DNA from 2 places in the Enterobacter sp. 3U4 genome. Region 1 is predicted to be linked to the other one. Evidence: predicted binding sites of a transcription regulator. Region 1 holds the regulator's gene; the other holds the start of a gene.
What was found. Region 1 encodes Fur, which represses iron uptake genes when iron is present. Its sites were predicted from a motif close to ATAATAATGAGAACNACTATCAA; they were not measured.
Positions count from the first base shown of each region.

Region 2: a site for Fur is predicted at 7,302-7,324, ahead of sodA (superoxide dismutase [Mn]). Genes of this name have one in related genera too.

Region 1 is NZ_CP136665.1:2,647,472-2,657,848, forward strand. Features, by position in the region: gene seqA (replication initiation negative regulator SeqA) at 1-15, opposite strand, end outside; gene ybfF (esterase) at 199-972, shown strand; gene ybfE (LexA regulated protein) at 1,101-1,388, shown strand; gene fldA (flavodoxin FldA) at 1,544-2,074, shown strand; gene fur (ferric iron uptake transcriptional regulator) at 2,366-2,812, shown strand; gene chiQ (ChiQ/YbfN family lipoprotein) at 2,953-3,279, opposite strand; gene chiP (chitoporin ChiP) at 3,327-4,724, opposite strand; gene glnS (glutamine--tRNA ligase) at 5,171-6,838, opposite strand; gene nagE (N-acetylglucosamine-specific PTS transporter subunit IIBC) at 7,008-9,029, opposite strand; gene nagB (glucosamine-6-phosphate deaminase) at 9,358-10,158, shown strand; gene nagA (N-acetylglucosamine-6-phosphate deacetylase) at 10,214-10,377, shown strand, end outside.
Region 2 is NZ_CP136665.1:4,123,585-4,133,961, reverse strand. Features, by position in the region: gene RVY89_RS19720 (sulfate ABC transporter substrate-binding protein) at 1-685, opposite strand, end outside; gene pfkA (6-phosphofructokinase) at 917-1,879, opposite strand; gene fieF (CDF family cation-efflux transporter FieF) at 2,054-2,947, opposite strand; gene cpxP (cell-envelope stress modulator CpxP) at 3,101-3,607, opposite strand; gene cpxR (envelope stress response regulator transcription factor CpxR) at 3,758-4,456, shown strand; gene cpxA (envelope stress sensor histidine kinase CpxA) at 4,453-5,826, shown strand; gene yiiM (6-hydroxyaminopurine reductase) at 5,863-6,537, opposite strand; gene sodA (superoxide dismutase [Mn]) at 6,608-7,228, opposite strand; gene rhaT (L-rhamnose/proton symporter RhaT) at 7,517-8,551, shown strand; gene rhaR (HTH-type transcriptional activator RhaR) at 8,552-9,400, opposite strand; gene rhaS (HTH-type transcriptional activator RhaS) at 9,474-10,310, opposite strand.

The DNA.
Region 1 (10,377 bases):
TTCGATTGTTTTCATCTTAATCCAGTGCGATATCTTATCTGAATACAAGTCATTGGGATTATAAGGTCAAATCCCAACAGCGGATAGCGTCAAACCAGGTTGGCGGCAAAAGTCAGATTAAACTGGAACCTTGCAGCCGGGCGGCAGAATGGTCAACATGATACCCTAACCTGACATACGTAAAAAAAGAACTTTGCCATGAAATTGAATACCCGAGCGCAAACTGCACAATCGCCGAACAATAATTCTCCCATCGTACTGGTTCACGGGCTTTTTGGCAGCCTGGATAACCTGGGCGTGCTGGCGCGCGATCTGGTTACCGACCACGATATTTTACAGGTCGATATGCGAAATCACGGTCTTTCCGGCCGTTCCGACGAAATGACCTACGCGGCAATGGCGCAGGATCTGCTGGATACGCTGGATGCCAACGATCTGCAAAAGGTAACCCTCATCGGGCATTCAATGGGTGGCAAAGCGGTGATGGCCCTGACGGCGCTTGCGCCGGAGCGTATTAACGGCCTGGTGGTGATTGATGTTGCGCCCGTGGATTATGACGTCCGCCGTCACGACGAAATTTTTGCCGCCATCAATGCTGTCACCGAAGCGGGTGTCGCGACCCGCCAGCAGGCTGCAGCCGTCATGCGTGAGCATCTTGATGAAGAGGGCGTCGTGCAGTTCCTGCTGAAGTCGTTTGTTGACGGCCAGTGGCGTTTTAACGTGCCGGTGCTCTGGGACCAGTACAACAACATCGTGGGCTGGAAAACCGTCCCCGCCTGGCCGCACCCTACTCTCTTTATTCGCGGCGGAAACTCTCCTTACGTAACCGACGCGTACCGCGACGCGCTGCTGGCCCAATTCCCGCAGGCTCGCGCCCACGTTATTGCCGGTGCCGGGCACTGGGTGCATGCGGAAAAACCTGACGCCGTACTGCGCGCCATTCGCCGCTATCTTGCTGATACTACAAATTGATTAAAAAGAGAGCGACTGGAAGGCTGCGGGCTTCCAGTCGTTGGCGCGCCGTTATTGGTGATGTATGATGGCGCGCTTATCGCCCGGGCATTAGCAGGGCGGCGTGTTTCCCCCGAAGTCTCAGAATCATGGCCAAAGAACAAACGGACCGTACGACACTAGATCTGTTCGCGAATGAGCGTCGCCCGGGACGACCGAAGACGAATCCGCTTTCGCGCGATGAACAGCTGCGTATCAATAAACGCAATCAGCTTAAACGCGATAAAAATCGTGGGCTTAAGCGTGTCGAACTGAAGCTTAACGCCGACGCCGTCGATGCGCTGAACGAGCTGGCTGACGCGCGAAATATCAGCCGCAGCGAGCTCATTGAAGAGATGCTGATCGCCCAGCTTGAGACGTTGCGCGGCCAGGCATAAGTCTGAAAATTCCCTTAATTACCCTTTTCATGTAGCACAGAGTGCAGTCCTGCGCGATAGCAGTTTCCGCAGGGTTGCCAGTTCTGCTATTATTGCCCTTATCCGTGGCCGAATTGCGCCACCATACTATTAAGTTTCAAGAGGTTATTTTACTCATGGCAATCATCGGCATTTTCTTTGGCAGTGATACCGGCAATACCGAAAATATCGCAAAAAACATTCAAAAACAGCTCGGTAAAGACGTTGCTGATGTGCATGACATCGCCAAGAGCAGCAAAGAAGATCTGGAAGGCTATGACATTCTGCTGCTGGGTATCCCAACCTGGTACTACGGTGAAGCCCAGTGCGACTGGGATGATTTCTTCCCGACGCTGGAAGAAGTCGACTTCAACGGTAAGCTGGTTGCCCTGTTTGGCTGCGGCGATCAGGAAGACTACGCCGAATACTTCTGTGACGCGCTGGGTACCATCCGCGACATCATTGAGCCGAATGGCGCGGTTATCGTAGGCCACTGGCCGACCGCCGGTTACCACTTCGAAGCGTCTAAAGGCCTGGCCGATGACGATCACTTCGTGGGTCTGGCCATCGACGAAGACCGTCAGCCAGAACTGACCGCTGAGCGCGTCGAGAAATGGGTTAAGCAGATCCGTGAAGAACTGCACCTGGACGATATTCTTAACGCCTGATTTTTATCGCGGCGCAACGGCGGTTGCGCCCGTGCACCAGGTCAAACCGATTAAATTAATTGCTACAATCTTTTAACTTTTTCGCCCAGACCTGTACAATGTCTCCCTGATAAAATGTGGTTTTTCATTGAGCAAGTTTGTTGGTGATACCCCATTTTTATAAGCATATTTTGCCTGAGACTTGCAGTTTTCATTTAGCCATGGCAGTTCTATAATGAGACGCATTATCCCAGGTGCATTTTCTGTCACTTCCTACAGAAGTGAATCGTTTAGCAACAGGACAGATTCCGCATGACTGACAACAATACCGCATTAAAGAAGGCTGGCCTGAAAGTTACGCTTCCTCGGTTAAAAATCCTCGAAGTGCTTCAGGGTCCAGACAATCACCATGTCAGTGCGGAAGACCTCTATAAACGTCTTATCGACATGGGTGAAGAGATTGGGCTGGCTACCGTCTATCGCGTGCTGAACCAGTTTGATGACGCGGGCATTGTTACCCGTCATAATTTCGAAGGCGGTAAATCTGTTTTCGAACTGACTCAGCAGCAGCACCACGATCACCTGATCTGCCTCGATTGCGGCAAGGTCATTGAATTCAGCGATGATTCCATCGAGTCACGCCAGCGTGAAATCGCCGCGCGTCATGGCATCCGCCTGACCAACCACAGCCTGTACCTTTACGGTCACTGCGCTGAAGGCGACTGCCGCGAAGACGACCACGCGCACGACGCGAAATAATCAGTATTCATACTCTGAGCCAGCCGCAAGGTTGGCTTTTTTTTGCCTGTAAAAAGTCCGGTGGCGCTGCGCTTACCGAGCCTACGGGCTATGACACCTTTGTAGGACCGGTAAGCGCAGCACCACCGGGCGTAAAGCACTTATTTATTGTTATTGCGTATCTCGTTCCAGATCTTATCGCAACGCTTCGCCACTTCCTGATCGTTACCGGTTTTACGTGCCTGAATGCAGGCCTGGTAATCCATCACGCGGACGTTCTCCTGCGTCGCGAACTGCTCGTGTGCTTTCTCTTTCTTCAACACGTTCAGCACGCTCTGACAGGCTTCAATCTTCTCCGGCGATCCTTCCGCAGTATTAATGCAGGCGCTATACGCCTCCTTCAGACGGGTGTCCTCTTTCGGTGCCTGTGTCTGAGCGCACGCCACCAGCCCTGATGCCAGCAACGCGACGATTACGATTTTTTTCATCATGTACAGTCTCCATACCGGCGGGACTCAGCCCGCCGGTGCGTTCATCAGAAGATAGTGAATGGGGCGATAACCATGAATTTCACGTCACGTTCATCCTGGAAGATGTTGCCGTAACCGCCCGCGTAGCTCGGGATATCGGAGTGGTTGTCGTACTGGGTGAAATGCAGTTTGAACATCGTGCCTTTCGCGCGGCCATCCTGCAGGGTATAGATAGCATCCAGGCTGTAGGAAGACTCTTTCAGGCGATAGTTTGGATCGTAGTAAGCATCCGGTGTTGCCATGTCGGCAGGTTTTGCATCCCAGGCGTAAGCGTAAGAAGCGCCCACCGCCCAGCCAGGCAGGTTCCAGTTTTTCAGGTCGTACATTGCGCCGAAGAAGACCGCTTTCTCGCCGTCTGCGTTGAAGTCTGAGCGGTTATCCCACCAGATATCAAGACGACCGTTGGAGGAAGCGTAGGTCGGGGTCATACGCTGCAGGAAGTAGCCCTGCTGCCCTTCTGCTTTCACCCATGTGCCTTCCAGACGCAAATCAACCTGACCAACCTTGTAGCCAAAGGTGAGCGCCTGCAGCCAGGCGGTACCGTCGTAGATGTCGTTAACGCCACCGTTACTGACTTTATCGCGCGTACCGTAGAACTGGTAGCTGGTACTCAGCGGGCTACCCGCGACATCAAACTTATAGCTGGCCTTAGCAAAGTACTGATCGATATAACCTTGCGCCTGGCCAAATGCCGCTTCGAGAACCAGATCGTTTTTGAAGTCGTATTTCGCACCCAGAGAGTGGAGGTAATCGACTTTGGTTTTCTTATCGTTCTGGTAGAACTTGTCCATTTCAATGTGCCACGGTGCTTTGTACTCGTTGGTCCACATATAGGAGAAGCTCAGCGCACCCGCATCGCCGTAGTCAAAGTTAGCTCCCGCTTCCGCCCCCTGATAGGTACCCGGCATAAAGCTCCAGTGCGGTGCTAACAGGGTCTGGCCAGTTGGCTGAATATAACCGCCGCGCGCCCATACCGGACCGTATTTAAATTTCGCTGCGGCTTTGTAAAGGCTGATACCGCTCTTATCGCCAGACCAGTCTTCTTTATATGCTTTGTTACTGGAGGAGAAGGCGATTTCGTTCGGGTGGCCGCTGTCGCCGTTTTCCGCCATTTCAATCGCGGTGAACGCAGCAATATCCAGACCGAACATATCCGCGGCGTAGCCTGACTGGAAGTCCAGGTTGGCGTTCCAGGTGGAGTGCGAGAGGTTGGTTTTGTATTTATCTTCAGTGACGTCTTTACGGTCACGCTCACGTTGCCAGTAATAAATACCGCCCGTGAGGGTAGAATCTTCGATGAAACCCGCGGCTTTTGCCTCTGGCGCAATCACAAGTCCCGACATTGCTGTCACACCGGCAATAGCCAGCGCCAGCGCACTACGTTTGCCACTGAACGTACGCATAGATTATTCCTCTTTGACGAATTAAAACGCCTGAAACGGCGTAAATAAAAAAGACCAAATGGTCAGGGGTAGTTTTAAATACCCTCGAATTAACTACCGTCTTTAGGTTATTTTTCGCGACGCGAATTATCAATGCTTTTCAGCGGGCAAAAGTCAGGATTATGACGAAGTGCACATAATTGGTAGTGCTTTGTAACATTTACAGGAAGGCGAGGAATGACGGGGAATTATCAGTTATTTCAGTGGGTAGACGCGGTATTTCTTTCCTTTTTTGTAACCTTTTTGATTTTCGCTATCACACAAACTTTTTTTTAAAAAATAAGTAGCACCTCATTGACCTGTTATTTTCATGACGCCTCTTTAGGCCCGGGCTTAATATCCTGATCGTTAAATAAAAAAACGCCGCATAATGCGGCGTTTGTCTCTCATTGACCAGAACAGCAAAATTATTCGCCGATCTTTGTCCAGGTATCACGCAGACCCACGGTACGGTTAAATACCGGTTTTTCCGCGGTGCTGTAACGGCTGTCCAGGCAGAAGTAACCTTCACGTTCAAACTGGAACGCTTTGCCCGCTTCAGCGGCTTTCAGAGAAGGCTCCGCATAACCCTGCTTAATCACCAGCGATTCCGGGTTGATGGTTGCCAGGAAGTCTTCCGCCGCACCCGGGTTAGGCACGCTGAACAGACGATCGTACAGACGAATTTCTACCGGCAGCGCGTGGGAAGCGCTCACCCAGTGAATAACGCCCTTCACTTTACGGCCGTCAGCAGGATCTTTGCTCAGGGTCTCTGCATCGTAAGAACAGAAGATGGTGGCGATATTCCCTTCCGCATCTTTTTCGACGCGCTCGGCTTTGATGACGTAAGCATTACGCAGACGCACTTCTTTGCCCAGCACCAGACGCTTGTACTGCTTGTTGGCTTCTTCGCGGAAGTCAGCGCGGTCAATCCAAATCTCGCCGCTGAACGGCACGTCACGACTTCCCATTTCCGGTTTGTTCGGATGGTTAGGCATGGAGACCAGCTCGCTCTCGCCCTGCGGATAGTTTTCGATCACCAGCTTCACCGGATCGATAACGGCCATCGCGCGCGGGGCGTTTTCGTTGAGATCTTCGCGAATGCAGGATTCCAGAGAGGCCATCTCGATGGTGTTGTCCTGCTTGGTCACGCCGATACGTTTGCAGAACTCACGAATAGAGGCGGCGGTGTAGCCACGACGACGCAGGCCAGAAATGGTCGGCATACGCGGGTCATCCCAGCCCTCAACGTGCTTGTCGGTCACCAGCAGGTTCAGCTTACGCTTGGACATCACGGTGTATTCCAGATTCAGACGAGAGAACTCGTACTGGCGCGGATGTACCGGAATGGTGATGTTATCCAGCACCCAGTCGTACAGACGACGGTTGTCCTGGAACTCCAGCGTACACAGGGAGTGCGTAATGCCTTCCAGCGCATCGCTGATGCAGTGGGTGAAATCGTACATCGGGTAGATGCACCACTTGTTACCGGTCTGGTGGTGTTCTGCGAATTTGATGCGGTACAGCACCGGATCGCGCATCACGATGAACGGAGACGCCATGTCAATTTTGGCACGCAGGCACGCTTTGCCTTCTTCGAAACCACCGGCACGCATTTTTTCAAACAGCGCCAGGTTCTCTTCCACGCTGCGATCGCGGAACGGGCTGTTTTTGCCCGGCGCGGTCAGCGTACCGCGATATTCACGGATTTCGTCAGCAGACAGTTCATCAACATACGCCAGCCCCTTGTTGATCAGTTCAACCGCGTAGGCGTACAGCTGATCGAAATAGTCAGAGGAGTAGCAGATATCGCCAGACCAGTTGAAGCCCAGCCATTGCACGTCATTCTTGATGGACTCAACGTATTCGATGTCTTCTTTTACTGGGTTGGTGTCATCGAAACGCAGGTTGCACTGTCCCTGGTAGTCTTGTGCAATGCCAAAGTTCAGGCAGATGGACTTCGCATGCCCGATATGCAGGTAGCCGTTCGGCTCCGGCGGGAAACGGGTATGAATTGTGGTGTGCTTACCACTGGCCAGATCTTCATCGATGATCTGACGAATAAAGTTACTCGGGCGGGCTTCTGCCTCACTCATCGTGGATTCCTCAAAGCGTAAACAACGTATAGCGGCATATGATCTTATAAGCCGGACGTAGTGACAACCCTTAAAACGTCTCTGAAGAAAATAATGGGGGCTTTTGCTGCAAAAAAAAGCGGCGGAGGATATCCCCCGCCGCTTAAGGCATGACTCTACTCAGGAGCGATTACTTGCCTTTAATCTCATACAGCGGCGTTTGACCCGCAACAACCTGACCTTTGGCCTGAATGACCAGGCCGCTAAAGTCGTCGATGTTGCTGCAAACGACCGGACTAATCATGGAGCGCGCGTTGGCGTTCAGGAAGTCCAGATCCATTTCCAGAATCGGCTGCCCAGCCACCACTTCAGCGCCCTCTTCCACCAGACGAGTAAAGCCCTGGCCGTTCAGCGCAACGGTATCGATACCCATGTGGACAACGATCTCCGCGCCATTTTCGGTTTCGAGGCAGAACGCGTGGTTAGTGTTGAAGATTTTCACGATAGTACCGGCCGCCGGAGACACAACGGTTTTTTCCGTTGGTTTCACCGCCACACCGTCACCTACCGCTTTGCTGGCGAAGGCTTCGTCAGGCACCTGCTCAATCGCAACGACTTCACCGGTTACCGGTGAAACCAGCGCGGCTACCGTTTTGGCGTTGGGTACCGCCTGCGGTTTTGCAGCCGCTGGCGCGGCGGCAGGTGCGGCAGAAGCTTCTGCTGCGGCTACCGGACCGGTGGTTTTCATGGCGTTAGCAATTTTCTCTGCCACGAAGCCAACGATAATCTGCACGCTGGTTTTGTTCAGGCGGATAACACCGGAAGCACCCAGACGTTTGGCCAGCGCTTCGTTCACCAGGGAGGAGTCTTTAACGTTCAGACGCAGGCGAGTGATACAGGCGTCGATGCCGGTCAGGTTGTCAGAACCGCCGACAGCGGCGATGTACTGACGCGCCAGACCTGATACGTCCTGATCCTGAGCACCGCTCACGTTCATATCCTGACCATCCGCTTCGCTACCGGCCACAGCCAGCTCACGACCCGGCGTCATCAGGTTGAATTTGGTGATAGTGAAACGGAACACCACGTAGTAGATCGCGAAGAACACCAGGCCTTGCGGGATCAGCATCCACCAGTGTGTCGCCAGCGGGTTACGGGACGACAGCACCATATCCACCAGACCGGCGCTGAAGCCAAAACCGGCAATCCACTGCATGCTGGCAGCGATGAACACGGAGATACCGGTCAGCACGGCGTGGATCACATACAGAACCGGCGCCACGAACATGAAGGAGAATTCCAGCGGCTCGGTGATACCGGTGAAGAAGGCCGCGAACGCTCCCGCCATCATGATACCCAGCACTTTCGCTTTATTCTCTGGACGCGCGCAGTGGTAGATAGCCAGCGCAGCACCCGGCAGACCAAACATCATGATTGGGAAGAAGCCAGCCTGGTAACGACCGGTGATACCGACAACCGCTTTACCTGCTTCGATGGACTGTGCGCCACCCAGGAAGTTAGGAATATCGTTAATACCAGCAACGTCGAACCAGAACACGGAGTTCAGCGCGTGGTGCAGACCGACCGGGATCAGCAGACGGTTGAAGAACGCGTACACGCCCGCACCGACAGAACCCAGTTTCTGGATGTGCTCACCGAAGTTCACCAGACCGTCGAAGATCATCGGCCAGACGTACATCATGATGAATGCGACAACGATCATCACAAACGAGGTCAGGATGGGGACCAGGCGGCGACCGCTAAAGAAGGAGAGCGCTTTTGGCAGCTCTACGCTGCTGAAGCGGTTATACAGTTCAGCGGAGATGATACCCACAAGGATACCGACAAACTGGTTGCTGATCTTACCGAATGCCGCCGGAACCTGGTCCGCCGGAATTTTTTGGATCATGGCCACCGCTGCAGGCGAGCAGAGGGTGGTTAACACGAGGAAACCGACAAAACCGGTCAGCGCAGCGGCACCGTCTTTGTCTTTGGACATACCGTAAGCCACACCAATCGCGAACAACACGGACATGTTGTCGATAATGGCGGAACCTGACTTGATAAAGAACGCCGCCAGCGCGCTGGTATTACCCCAGCCGTTGGGGTCGATCCAGTAGCCGACACCCATCAGGATGGCTGCGGCAGGCAGCGTGGCGACCGGCACCATCAGTGCGCGACCAACCTTTTGTAAATAACCTAGAATACTCACTTTCTTCCCCCTATGAGACCCCGTTTAAGGCATGTTCTCAGCTCTGTTTTTTATTGTGTCACGAACGATAGATACCGTTGATGCTTCACTGGCATTGTGAGTGTGTGAAAAATTAATTCGTATCGCAAATTAAACGCGTACTTTTTGTGATTTTTGTCACCAAATATCGTTATTCACCCTCCCTTATACTGGCTAACAGCGAAAACTTATTTTATCATTCAAAAAATCAAGACGGATTGATCCGGCCTGAAAGTTTCCAGGTTACGCTTAAGTATCAGGTTCCGATAGCCATCCGCCCACTCTTCTACTTTAACTCTTGAGGTGAACAATGAGACTGATTCCCCTGGCAACTGCTGAACAAGTCGGTAAATGGGCCGCTCGCCATATCGTTAATCGTATTAACGCGTTTAAACCGACCGCCGATCGTCCTTTCGTTCTTGGACTTCCGACAGGCGGCACGCCGCTGACCGCCTATAAGGCGCTGGTTGAGATGCATAAAGCAGGCCAGGTTAGCTTCAAGCATGTTGTAACCTTCAATATGGATGAATACGTTGGCTTACCGAAAGACCACCCGGAAAGCTACCATAGCTTTATGCACCGCAATTTCTTTGATCACGTTGATATTCCATCTGAAAATATTAACCTGCTGAATGGAAACGCGCCTGATATTGACGCAGAATGCCGTCAGTATGAAGAAAAAATCCGTTCTTACGGTAAGATCCACCTGTTCATGGGCGGTGTAGGTAATGATGGTCACATCGCGTTTAACGAACCGGCGTCATCTCTGGCTTCCCGCACCCGTATTAAAACGCTGACCCATGACACGCGCGTGGCAAACTCCCGCTTCTTTGACGGCGACGTTAACCAGGTTCCAAAATACGCCCTGACCGTAGGCGTAGGCACCCTGCTGGATGCCGAAGAAGTGATGATTCTGGTGCTGGGCGGCGTGAAAGCGCAAGCGCTTCAGGCTGCCGTTGAAGGCAACGTTAACCATATGTGGACCATCAGCTGCCTGCAGCTGCATCCTAAATCAGTCATCGTCTGCGACGAACCGTCCACGATGGAGCTGAAGGTTAAAACGCTGAAATACTTCAACGAGTTAGAAGCCGAGAACATCAAAGGTCTGTAATTGAATAACCGCCTCTTCATCAAGAGGCGGCCGCTTTTTTTAACCGGGGGTCGTTATGTACGCTTTAACCCACGGTCGGATTTATACCGGCCATGAAATTCTGGATGACCATGCGATTGTTATCGCTGATGGCCTGATTGAACGTGTTTGCCCGCTGGCAGAACTGCCGCCGGAGATTGAACAGCGCTCACTCAATGGAGCAGTAATCTCCCCCGGTTT
Region 2 (10,377 bases), 1.5 Mb from region 1:
TCTCGAACTTGTCTTTACCCAGTTCATTGGTAGCCAGCAGGGCTTCGTTTTCCCATGCGATCAGCACGTCGCCAATCCCGCGCTCGACGAAGGTGTTGGTGGCGCCACGCGCGCCGGAGTCCAGCACCTCAACGTTTTTATACAGCGCTTTCACAAATTCCTGCGCTTTGGCCTGGTCGCCGTTGTTGTGATGCAGCGCGTAGCCCCATGCGCCCAGGTAGTTCCAGCGAGCGCCGCCAGAGCTTTTCGGGTTAGGGGTGATGACTGACACGCCCGGCTTAATCAGGTCATTCCAGTCATGGATCTGTTTCGGGTTGCCTTTACGGACCAGGAAAACGATGGTCGAGGTGTATGGTGCGGAGTTATCCGGCAGGCGTTTGATCCAGTTTTTGTCGATACGGCCACGCTCGGCGATCGCGTCAACGTCGTAGGCCAGCGCCAGGGTCACCACGTCGGCTTCAATACCGTTGATGACGGAAGTCGCCTGCTTGCCAGAACCACCGTGAGACTGGCGAACCACGACGTTGTCGCCGGTTTCCTGCTTCCAGTGTGCCGCAAACGCTTTGTTGTATTGCTCGTACAGTTCACGCGTCGGGTCGTATGACACGTTCAGTAACTGGATGTCCTTAGCCAGAACGCTGGTCGATGCCAGCAATAATGTTAAACCCACGCCCCATTTATTCATCGCCCAGCTCTCTTGTGTAGTGTTTTGATGAATGCAGCGTGCCAGAAAGCGAATCGAGGATTAAAGAATAAAAAAAGATTGGCTATAACGTAGTGGAATAAAAGAGAGGTATGAGCAGCCTGATGCCCTCACCCCAGCCCTCTCCCACGGGAGAGGGAGCAAACATAAAAAACGGTAACCCAAGGGTTACCGTTTTGCATTTACCTTGCCGCCACCGGGCAGCAGAGCGGATCAGTACAGTTTTTTCGCGCAGTCCAGCCAGTCACCTTTGAACGGACGCTTCATGTTTTCAATCGCGTCGATGATGTCGTGGTGAACCAGTTTTTCGTTCTGAATACCGACGCAGCGGCCGCCGTGACCCTGCAGCAGCAGATCGATAGCGTACGCGCCCATACGGGACGCCAGAATACGGTCGTAAGGGCCTGGGGAACCGCCACGCTGGATGTGACCCAGTACGGTCGCGCGGGTTTCGCGTTTGGTTTCGGCTTCGATGTACTTCGCCAGCTCGTCAACGTCACAGATGTGCTCGGTGATAGCCACGATCGCGTGTTTTTTACCTTTCGCGATGCCCGCTTTGATTTCAGCCACCAGATCTTCACGGCTAAATTCGACTTCTGGCACGACGATAAATTCGCAACCGCCCGCAATGGCTGCCGCCAGCGTCAGGTCGCCACAGTAACGGCCCATCACTTCAACGATAGAGATACGCTGGTGAGAAGACGAGGTATCACGCAGACGGTCAATCGCTTCAACAACGGTACCCAGTGCGGTAAAGAAGCCGATAGTGTAGTCAGTACCTTTGATGTCGTTGTCGATGGTGCCCGGCAGACCGATGCACGGGAAACCCATTTCGGTCAGACGTTTTGCACCCATGTACGAGCCGTCACCACCGATAACCACCAGGGCGTCCAGACCGCGTTTCTTCATGTTTTCGATAGCCACTTCACGAACGTGTTCATCGCGGAATTCCGGGAAGCGCGCAGAACCGAGGAAAGTACCGCCACGGTTGATCATGTCAGACACGCTGTAACGGTCGAGCTGAACCATACGATCTTCATACAGGCCCAGATAACCGTCATAAACGCCAAAAACTTCCAGGCCTTCCGTCAGCGCTGCACGGACAACACCACGAATTGCCGCGTTCATGCCCGGCGCATCACCGCCGCTTGTCAACACACCGATTTTCTTAATCATGACTACCTCTGAACTTAGGAATGCAAAATTGAAATCTGTTGCCGGAAGAAACTTATCGACCAACGAATACTGCAAATAGTATATCAATCCCTTCCAGCTGAATTGATTCAGGTCAGACCAAATGGCGGTAATTTATACACAAAATGCTGGCCTGGCTCACTTTTTTACAACGAATTACGAAAGCCCAACATGACCGGGTACAACCGAGCAGGGATCCTGGTGAATGATGACGTCTGAACCAGGAAAACGCTGCAAAATCGCCTGCTCGACCTGCTCAGCTATCACGTGAGCCTGAACCAGTGGCAGGTTGTCTTCCATTTCAATGTGAATCTGAATAAAGCGGGTCGGCCCTGACTGCCGCGTTCGAAGATCGTGTGCACCGCTGACGCCGGGCCAGGAGGTCACGATAGAAAAAATTTCATTACGTTCTGAGTCCGGGAGGGCGCGGTCAAGCAGTGATTGCACCGCTTCATACCCCATCCGCAGGGCGCTATATAAAATATAGATACCAATCCCTAACGCAAACAACGCATCGGCGCGATGCCAGCCATACCAGGCCAGACCGAGCGCAATAAGAATAGCCCCATTCATCATAACATCAGATTGATAATGAAGCATATCCGCCCGTACAGCCTGGCTTTGCGTTTTGCGAACAACCCAGCGCTGGAACGTTACCAGAACAAGTGTGCATATAAGCGCAACGACCGTCACAATCACGCCCACGCCGGGATCGTTCATCGGTGTCGGCGAAACGAGATGCTGAATGCCGGTTAAAAACAGGAACAGCGCAGAGCCGGAAATGAACATACTTTGCGCCAGCGCGGCCAGCGACTCCGCTTTGCCATGCCCAAACGTGTGCTCTTCATCCGCTGGCTGCAGCGAGTAACGCACCACCAGCAGGTTGGTCAGCGAGGCGGCAATATCCACCAGCGAGTCCACCAGCGCCGCCAGAATACTGACCGAACCGGTATACCACCACGCGAAAACCTTGATGACCAGCAAGCACGACGCCATTACCGTCGCGGCCATTGCGGCCCGGCTTACCAGTCTTCCATAGGATTGATTCATAAACGCTCCTGTCATGTCATGCCGCTATTATAACGGAAGCATGCGGAGTCGAAGGATGAATAAACGGTTAACAAAAGAGAATGACAGGCAAAAAAAACCCCCACATCATGTGGGGGAAGACAGGGATGGTGTCTATGGCAAGGAAAACAGGGTTTACTGGTTACTACGGGTACTGCTATTGCTACTGAAAAACGTCGTTTCTGAGCTTCGCTGCATCCGTGCAACCTCACGCAGCTGGTCCATTCGCTGCTGATGTCTGGCATTCAAAACCGCTTGCTGCTCGGGCGTTAGCAGATGGAACATCTGGTTGCGGACCTTCGCCATCTCTACCTGGCGGGCAACCTGTGCCTGTGCCATTTTTTCGGCCTGAGCGCGTACAGCGCTTTCGTCAAAATTTTCTGCGGTGACAAGGCGATGCATTGTCTCCATTTCGCTAACATTAACAGGGGGCTGGTCGTGTCGTGCCCTCTGCATCAGATCTCGCATCTGTTGACGCTGATGTTCGGTTAAACTTATGCCGTCAAACATATGGCTTTGGCTGCTGTTCTGCGTTGCGCCCTCTTGTAAGGGACTGTTATCGCTGATGATAGCTTCAGCAGCCTGGCTAAACGCACTGAACGCCAGCGTTGAGGCCATGACGGCAGCGGTAACTTTGCGCATCACTTGCTCCCAAAATCTTTCGTGTCGCGATTCAACGAGAGACAGTCTACGATTCAGGCTGCAAACATGCGTCAGGGGGTGTAAAACAACGTAAAGTCATGGATTAGACAGCCTTGATGTCGTAATTTCTGCCTCGGAGGTATTTAAACAATGAATAAAATCCTGTTAGTTGATGATGACCGAGAGCTCACATCCCTTTTAAAGGAGTTGCTCGACATGGAAGGTTTCAACGTCCTGGTTGCCCATGATGGCGAGCAGGCGCTGAGTCTCCTTGACGACAGCATCGATTTACTTTTGCTCGACGTGATGATGCCGAAGAAAAACGGTATTGATACGTTGAAAGAACTTCGCCAGACACACCAGACACCCGTTATCATGCTGACCGCGCGCGGCAGCGAACTCGATCGCGTACTCGGCCTTGAGCTGGGCGCGGATGACTATTTACCGAAGCCGTTTAACGACCGTGAACTGGTTGCCCGTATTCGCGCTATCCTGCGTCGTTCCCACTGGAGCGAGCAGCAGCAAAATACCGACAACAGCTCACCTACCCTTGAAGTCGACTCCCTGAGCCTGAACCCGGGCCGTCAGGAAGCAAGCTTTGATGGCCAGACGCTGGAACTCACCGGCACGGAGTTCACCCTGCTGTATCTGCTGGCGCAGCACCTCGGCCAGGTGGTATCGCGTGAACATTTAAGTCAGGAAGTGCTGGGCAAACGTCTGACCCCGTTTGACCGCGCCATCGACATGCACATTTCTAACCTGCGCCGTAAGCTGCCGGAGCGTAAAGACGGTCATCCATGGTTTAAAACCCTGCGTGGTCGCGGTTATCTGATGGTTTCCGCTTCATGATAGGAAGCTTAACCGCCCGCATCTTCGCCATCTTCTGGCTGACGCTGGCACTGGTTTTAATGCTCGTACTGATGTTGCCAAAACTCGACTCACGCCAGATGACGGAGCTTCTCGACAGCGAGCAACGTCAGGGCGTGATGATCGAGCAGCACGTGGAAGCCGAGCTGGCAAACGATCCGCCAAACGACTTAATGTGGTGGCGCAGGCTGTTTCGCGCTATCGACAAGTGGGCGCCGCCCGGACAACGCCTGCTGCTGGTGACCAGCGAAGGCCGCGTCATTGGCGCCGATCGCAATGAAATGCAGATTATCCGCAACTTCATTGGCCAGGCGGATAACGCCGATCATCCCCAGAAGAAGAAATATGGCCGCGTAGAGATGGTGGGGCCTTTCTCCGTCAGAGATGGAGAGGATAATTATCAGCTCTACCTGATCCGTCCGGCGAGTAACTCCCAGTCTGATTTTATCAACCTGCTGTTTGACCGCCCTCTCCTGCTGCTGATTGTCACCATGCTGGTCAGCTCGCCGCTGCTGTTATGGCTGGCGTGGAGCCTGGCAAAACCGGCGCGTAAGCTTAAGAATGCCGCCGATGAGGTGGCGCAGGGTAACCTGCGACAACACCCTGAACTGGAAGCTGGACCGCAGGAGTTCCTTGCCGCAGGGACCAGTTTTAACCAGATGGTGAGCGCTCTCGATCGCATGATGACCGCACAGCAACGTCTACTGTCGGATATCTCGCACGAGCTGCGAACACCGCTTACGCGCTTGCAGCTTGGCACCGCGCTGCTGCGCCGCCGCAGCGGTGAGAGCAAAGAGCTGGAGCGTATTGAGACGGAAGCTCACCGCCTGGACAGCATGATCAACGACCTGCTGGTGATGTCGCGCAATCAGCAGAAAAACGCCCTGGTCAGCGAAACGGTGAAAGCCAATCACCTGTGGCACGAGGTGCTGGACAACGCGGCGTTCGAAGCTGAACAGATGGGTAAATCCTTCACCGTCAACTTCCCGCCGGGCCCGTGGCCGCTGTACGGTAACCCCAACACGCTGGAAAGCGCGCTGGAGAACATCGTGCGTAACGCCCTGCGCTACTCGCATACGAAGATTGAAGTGGCGTTCTCGGTGGATAAAGACGGGATCACCGTCATTGTCGACGACGATGGTCCTGGCGTCAGCCCGGAAGACCGCGAGCAGATTTTCCGTCCGTTCTATCGTACCGACGAAGCGCGCGACCGGGAATCGGGCGGTACGGGACTGGGTCTGGCGATTGTTGAAACCGCCATGCAGCAGCACCGCGGCTGGGTGAAAGCCGACGACAGCCCGCTGGGTGGGCTACGGTTAACGCTGTGGCTACCGTTGTATAAGCGTTCATAGCTGTTAGTGCCGGGTGGCGGCTTCGCCTTACCCGGCCTACTTCCCCCACAATCTCCGCGAATTGTCCTCGATCTTGTTGCTTAAACGCCGCTTCTGCATCGTTCTTGTCCAGCTGGTCGATAGCCCCGCCGCCGACAGCAGGCGGTGATACTGCTCGTCGTCAAACGGCATATGCCAGGCAATGGCGCAGGCGTCATAAACAGACACATCGCTCAGGCGCGACGCCAGCTCAAGCGGCGCGTCCGCAGAAACCTGCCCAGCCAGCACCACGCGGTACAGCCAACCGGTTTTGCCTGCTGTTTGCAGCTGGGCAGACATATCCTGAATACCGAAATGGAAGTTGAGCTTAAAGCACGGCGAGCGTGGCTGCGTCACCTGAATCAGGGCATCGCCCCAGCGGTAGATATCACCGATAAAAACGTTCTTTTCGGTGAGCCCTTCGGTGGAGAGATTCTCGCCAAACGCGGGGGCGACGAAAAGATCCGCCTGCTCGGGGAACTCGGTTTTCCAGTGCTGATAGTGTTCGCGCGGATAGTGGCACAGCGCGCGCTCGGGCCCGCCGTGGATTTTCTTTTCGGCTTGCTCGTCGCCCGCAAGCCCGAGGTCGGTTAACGTCAGCTCACCGTCGACCTGAATTTTGGCGATGGCACTCGGGCGGCTGCCGTCGTACTCCCTTACCTTGCCTGTAAATACATTCACCGGATAGTGCATCGCTGCTCCTTTCTGCAGATACAAAAAAAGCGAGTCATAAGACTCGCTTCTCACAGGCGTCAATGCAACCTTATTTTTTAGCGGCGAAACGCGCTGCTGCTTCGTCCCAGTTCACCACGTCCCAGAAGGCTTTGATGTAGTCCGGGCGACGGTTCTGGAACTTCAGGTAGTAAGCGTGTTCCCACACGTCCAGACCCAGGATTGGGAAGCCGGATGCGCCAGAGATCGCTTCACCCATCAGCGGGGAGTCCTGGTTAGCAGTAGACACTACCGCCAGCTTGTCGCCTTTCAGAACCAGCCACGCCCAGCCGGAGCCGAAGCGGGTTGCAGCGGCTTTTTCGAATTCCGCTTTGAAGTTGTCAACAGAACCGAAGTCGCGCTCGATAGCCGCTTTCAGGTCGCCCTGCAGGGTGGTACCGGTCTTCAGGCCTTTCCAGAACAGGCTGTGGTTAGCGTGGCCGCCAGCGTTGTTACGCAGAACGGTTTTCTTGTCCGCTGGCAGCTGGTCCAGCTTGGTGATCAGCTCTTCAGCAGAGAGGTTAGCGAACTCAGGCAGGCTTTCCAGCGCGGCGTTCGCATTGTTCACATAGGTCTGGTGGTGTTTAGTGTGATGGATTTCCATCGTCTGCTTGTCGAAATGCGGTTCCAGTGCGTCGTAGGCATACGGCAGGGATGGCAGTGTATAACTCATAATCCTCTCCATTATTGTCGGGCGGCACAGCTGTTAATGCCGCGTAAGCAGTTGGTTCATTATAGTTAATTAAATGATATTGAAAATGATTATCAATGCCGTAGTTTTTATAAGGTTATTCATTTTTCGATTAATAGCGGAATTGTGAGTCTGCTCACGCGGTTAACGTGCTGATTGCCATCCAGAACAAAAGTGCGGCAACCTTCTGAAGGTTCCGAAACCGCCTAATTTTTACACTCATCAAGTCGGCGGGAAGCCACCGACTATAAAAACGATGAGGATGTAAAAATGAATCATGCGATTACGATGGGTATTTTCTGGCATTTGATAGGCGCGGCCAGTGCAGCCTGTTTCTATGCCCCGTTCAAAAAGGTTAAAGGTTGGTCATGGGAAACCATGTGGTCCGTTGGCGGTACGGTCTCCTGGCTGATTTTGCCGTGGACCATTAGCGCCATGCTGCTCCCGGATTTCTGGGGCTATTTCTCCTCCTTCAGCGCCTCTACCCTGCTGCCGGTCTTCTTGTTCGGCGCGATGTGGGGCATCGGCAACATCAACTACGGCCTCACCATGCGCTATCTCGGCATGTCGATGGGTATCGGCATCGCGATTGGCATTACGCTTATCGTCGGCACCCTGATGACGCCTATCCTCAACGGCAACTTCGACGTGCTGATTAACTCGCAGGGCGGGCGAATGACGCTGCTGGGCGTGCTGGTCGCGGTGATCGGCGTGGGTATCGTCACCCGCGCAGGCCAGCTGAAAGAGCGCAAGATGGGCATTCGGGCCGAAGACTTCAACCTGAAAAAAGGCCTGATGCTGGCGGTGATGTGCGGCATCTTCTCGGCGGGCATGTCGTTCGCCATGAACGCCGCCAAACCGATGCACGAAGCCGCTGCCGCGCTGGGCGTTGACCCGCTGTACGTTGCCCTGCCAAGTTACGTTGTGATCATGGGCGGCGGCGCGCTGGTTAACCTTGGCTTCTGCTTCATTCGTCTGGCAAAAGTGAAGAATCTGTCGGTAAAAGCCGACTTCTCGCTGGCAAAACAGCTCATCATTACTAACGTGCTGCTCTCTGCCCTCGGCGGCCTGATGTGGTATCTGCAGTTCTTCTTTTACGCCTGGGGCCACGCCAGTATTCCGGCGCAGTACGACTACATGAGCTGGATGCTGCACATGAGCTTCTACGTGCTGTGCGGCGGGCTGGTAGGGCTGGTGCTGAAGGAGTGGAACAACGCCGGGCGTCGTCCAGTCGGCGTCCTGAGCCTGGGCTGCGTGGTGATTATTATCGCGGCCAACATTGTTGGCCTCGGTATGGCGAACTGACTAGGCCGCCTTTCGACTACGATGACGCCACTGAACCGGCGTCATCCCCACCTCGCGGTTAAACACCACCGAAAAGTAGTTACTGTCCTCAAAGCCGCAGCGCATCGCCACTTCACTCACCATCAGCTCCGTATGCTGCAGCAGATACTGGGCGTGGCAGATGCGCAGCTGGCGCAGGTAGTGGTTTACCGTCATCCCCGTCTGGGTGCGGAACTGCTGGCGCAGCGCGCGTTCGCTGCACTGCTCCTGCTCGCAAAATTTCTCCAGCACGAAGCTTCTGTTCAGGCTGCCCGCAAGCGTAGTGATGAGCTTATCCAGCAGCGCTTCCTGCGTCGTGGCGGAGGGGTTATCGGTGGCGTAACGATGGCGCTTCAGCGTCATCACCAACTGGGCAAAAAGCAGCTCTGCCATCTGGTTAGCGACGGGATCGCTCTTCTGGCTCTCCTGCTCCAGCTGAGAGATAACCTGCCGAACCTGGGTCATGCCGCCGCTGCTTAAGCGCCAGTGCGGTTCTCCTCGGGCATCAAGAAAACCGGGAATGTTGGCCACCCAGTCGACGTTAAGCCTGAGCCTGTCCGGGCAGTAGATGACGTTCTGCAGCACCAGGTCGTTAACCGAGGCGTAGGAGTGTTTATCTTCCGCGCGGATGTAGAACAGATCGCCGCGCGTGATGCGGTAGGGGCGATCGTTGAGGACGTGCAGACCGTTGCCGCGCCACACCAGCACCAGCTCGCAAAACTCGTGGGTGTGCTCGGCAAAGACGTTTTGCGGGTAGCGATCGGCCACCGCAACGGCCTGACCGGCGGAGGCAAAAAAATCATCTTTGCGAAGAATTAACTGAGCAGCCACACCACAACCTCTACGGCGAATAACCGGACACTATTAGCCTTTTTGCGGCATAAAAACGGTGACTGCCCTCGCGTTACTGAAGCAACGCGTCTTTTCCCTGACGAATATCGCGCGGCGACCAGCTAAACTCCCGACGGAAAAGCGTCGAAAAGTGGTTACTGTCGCCGAAACCGCAGCGATAGGCGATATCCGTGACGCTTTCGTCAGTATGGCGTAAAAGATGACGCGCTTTGATTAACCGCAGGCGGTTAAGGTAGCGCTGGGGCGTCAGCCCGGTGTGCTGCTTCAGCTGGCGATGCAGAGTGCGCAGCGACAGCGAAAAATCATCCGCCAGCGTTTCCCAGCAGACATCTTCGGCGAAATGGTCTTCCAGCCAGGCCATCAGATGGTTCAGCCGGGCCTCGTTGTTTTCCAGCCCCTCCACCAGACTACTGCGGCGCAGCAGCACCAGCAGCTGCATGAACAGCAGCTCGCGCGTGGCAATGACGTGCGTCTCCTGCCCGTCCTCGCTCTGCTCCATCTGGCTCACCAGCTGTCGCACCTGCTGTAAGGTGGACTGGTTCACCCGCCAGTGCGACGGATAGTGTCCGTCCTGCTCCTGCGGCAGCAGCTGATTCAGCCCGGAGAGAAACTGGAACGCGTCCGGGGAACGATAGAGCACGTTGGTCAGGCACAGGTTGTCGGTATGTTCATACAGGTGCCTGTCGTGGTCCCGCACGAAGCACACGGTGCCGCCGCTGATGGTGTACGGCTGGCCGTTAAACACGTGAATGCCGGTCCCGTGCTCAACAATCACAATCTCATGAAAATCATGATGATGCTCCGGGAACGCGGCCTGAGGGAGCCGCGGCTCAATCGCGACGGGCGACCCTCCCGCAGGGAAAAAATCCACGCTGTGTAGTACGGTCATAACGGCCCCCACCAATGAGAAATTTTCTCAAAATAGTAATTAAGGCCTTGCGCCCTCACCTTAAATT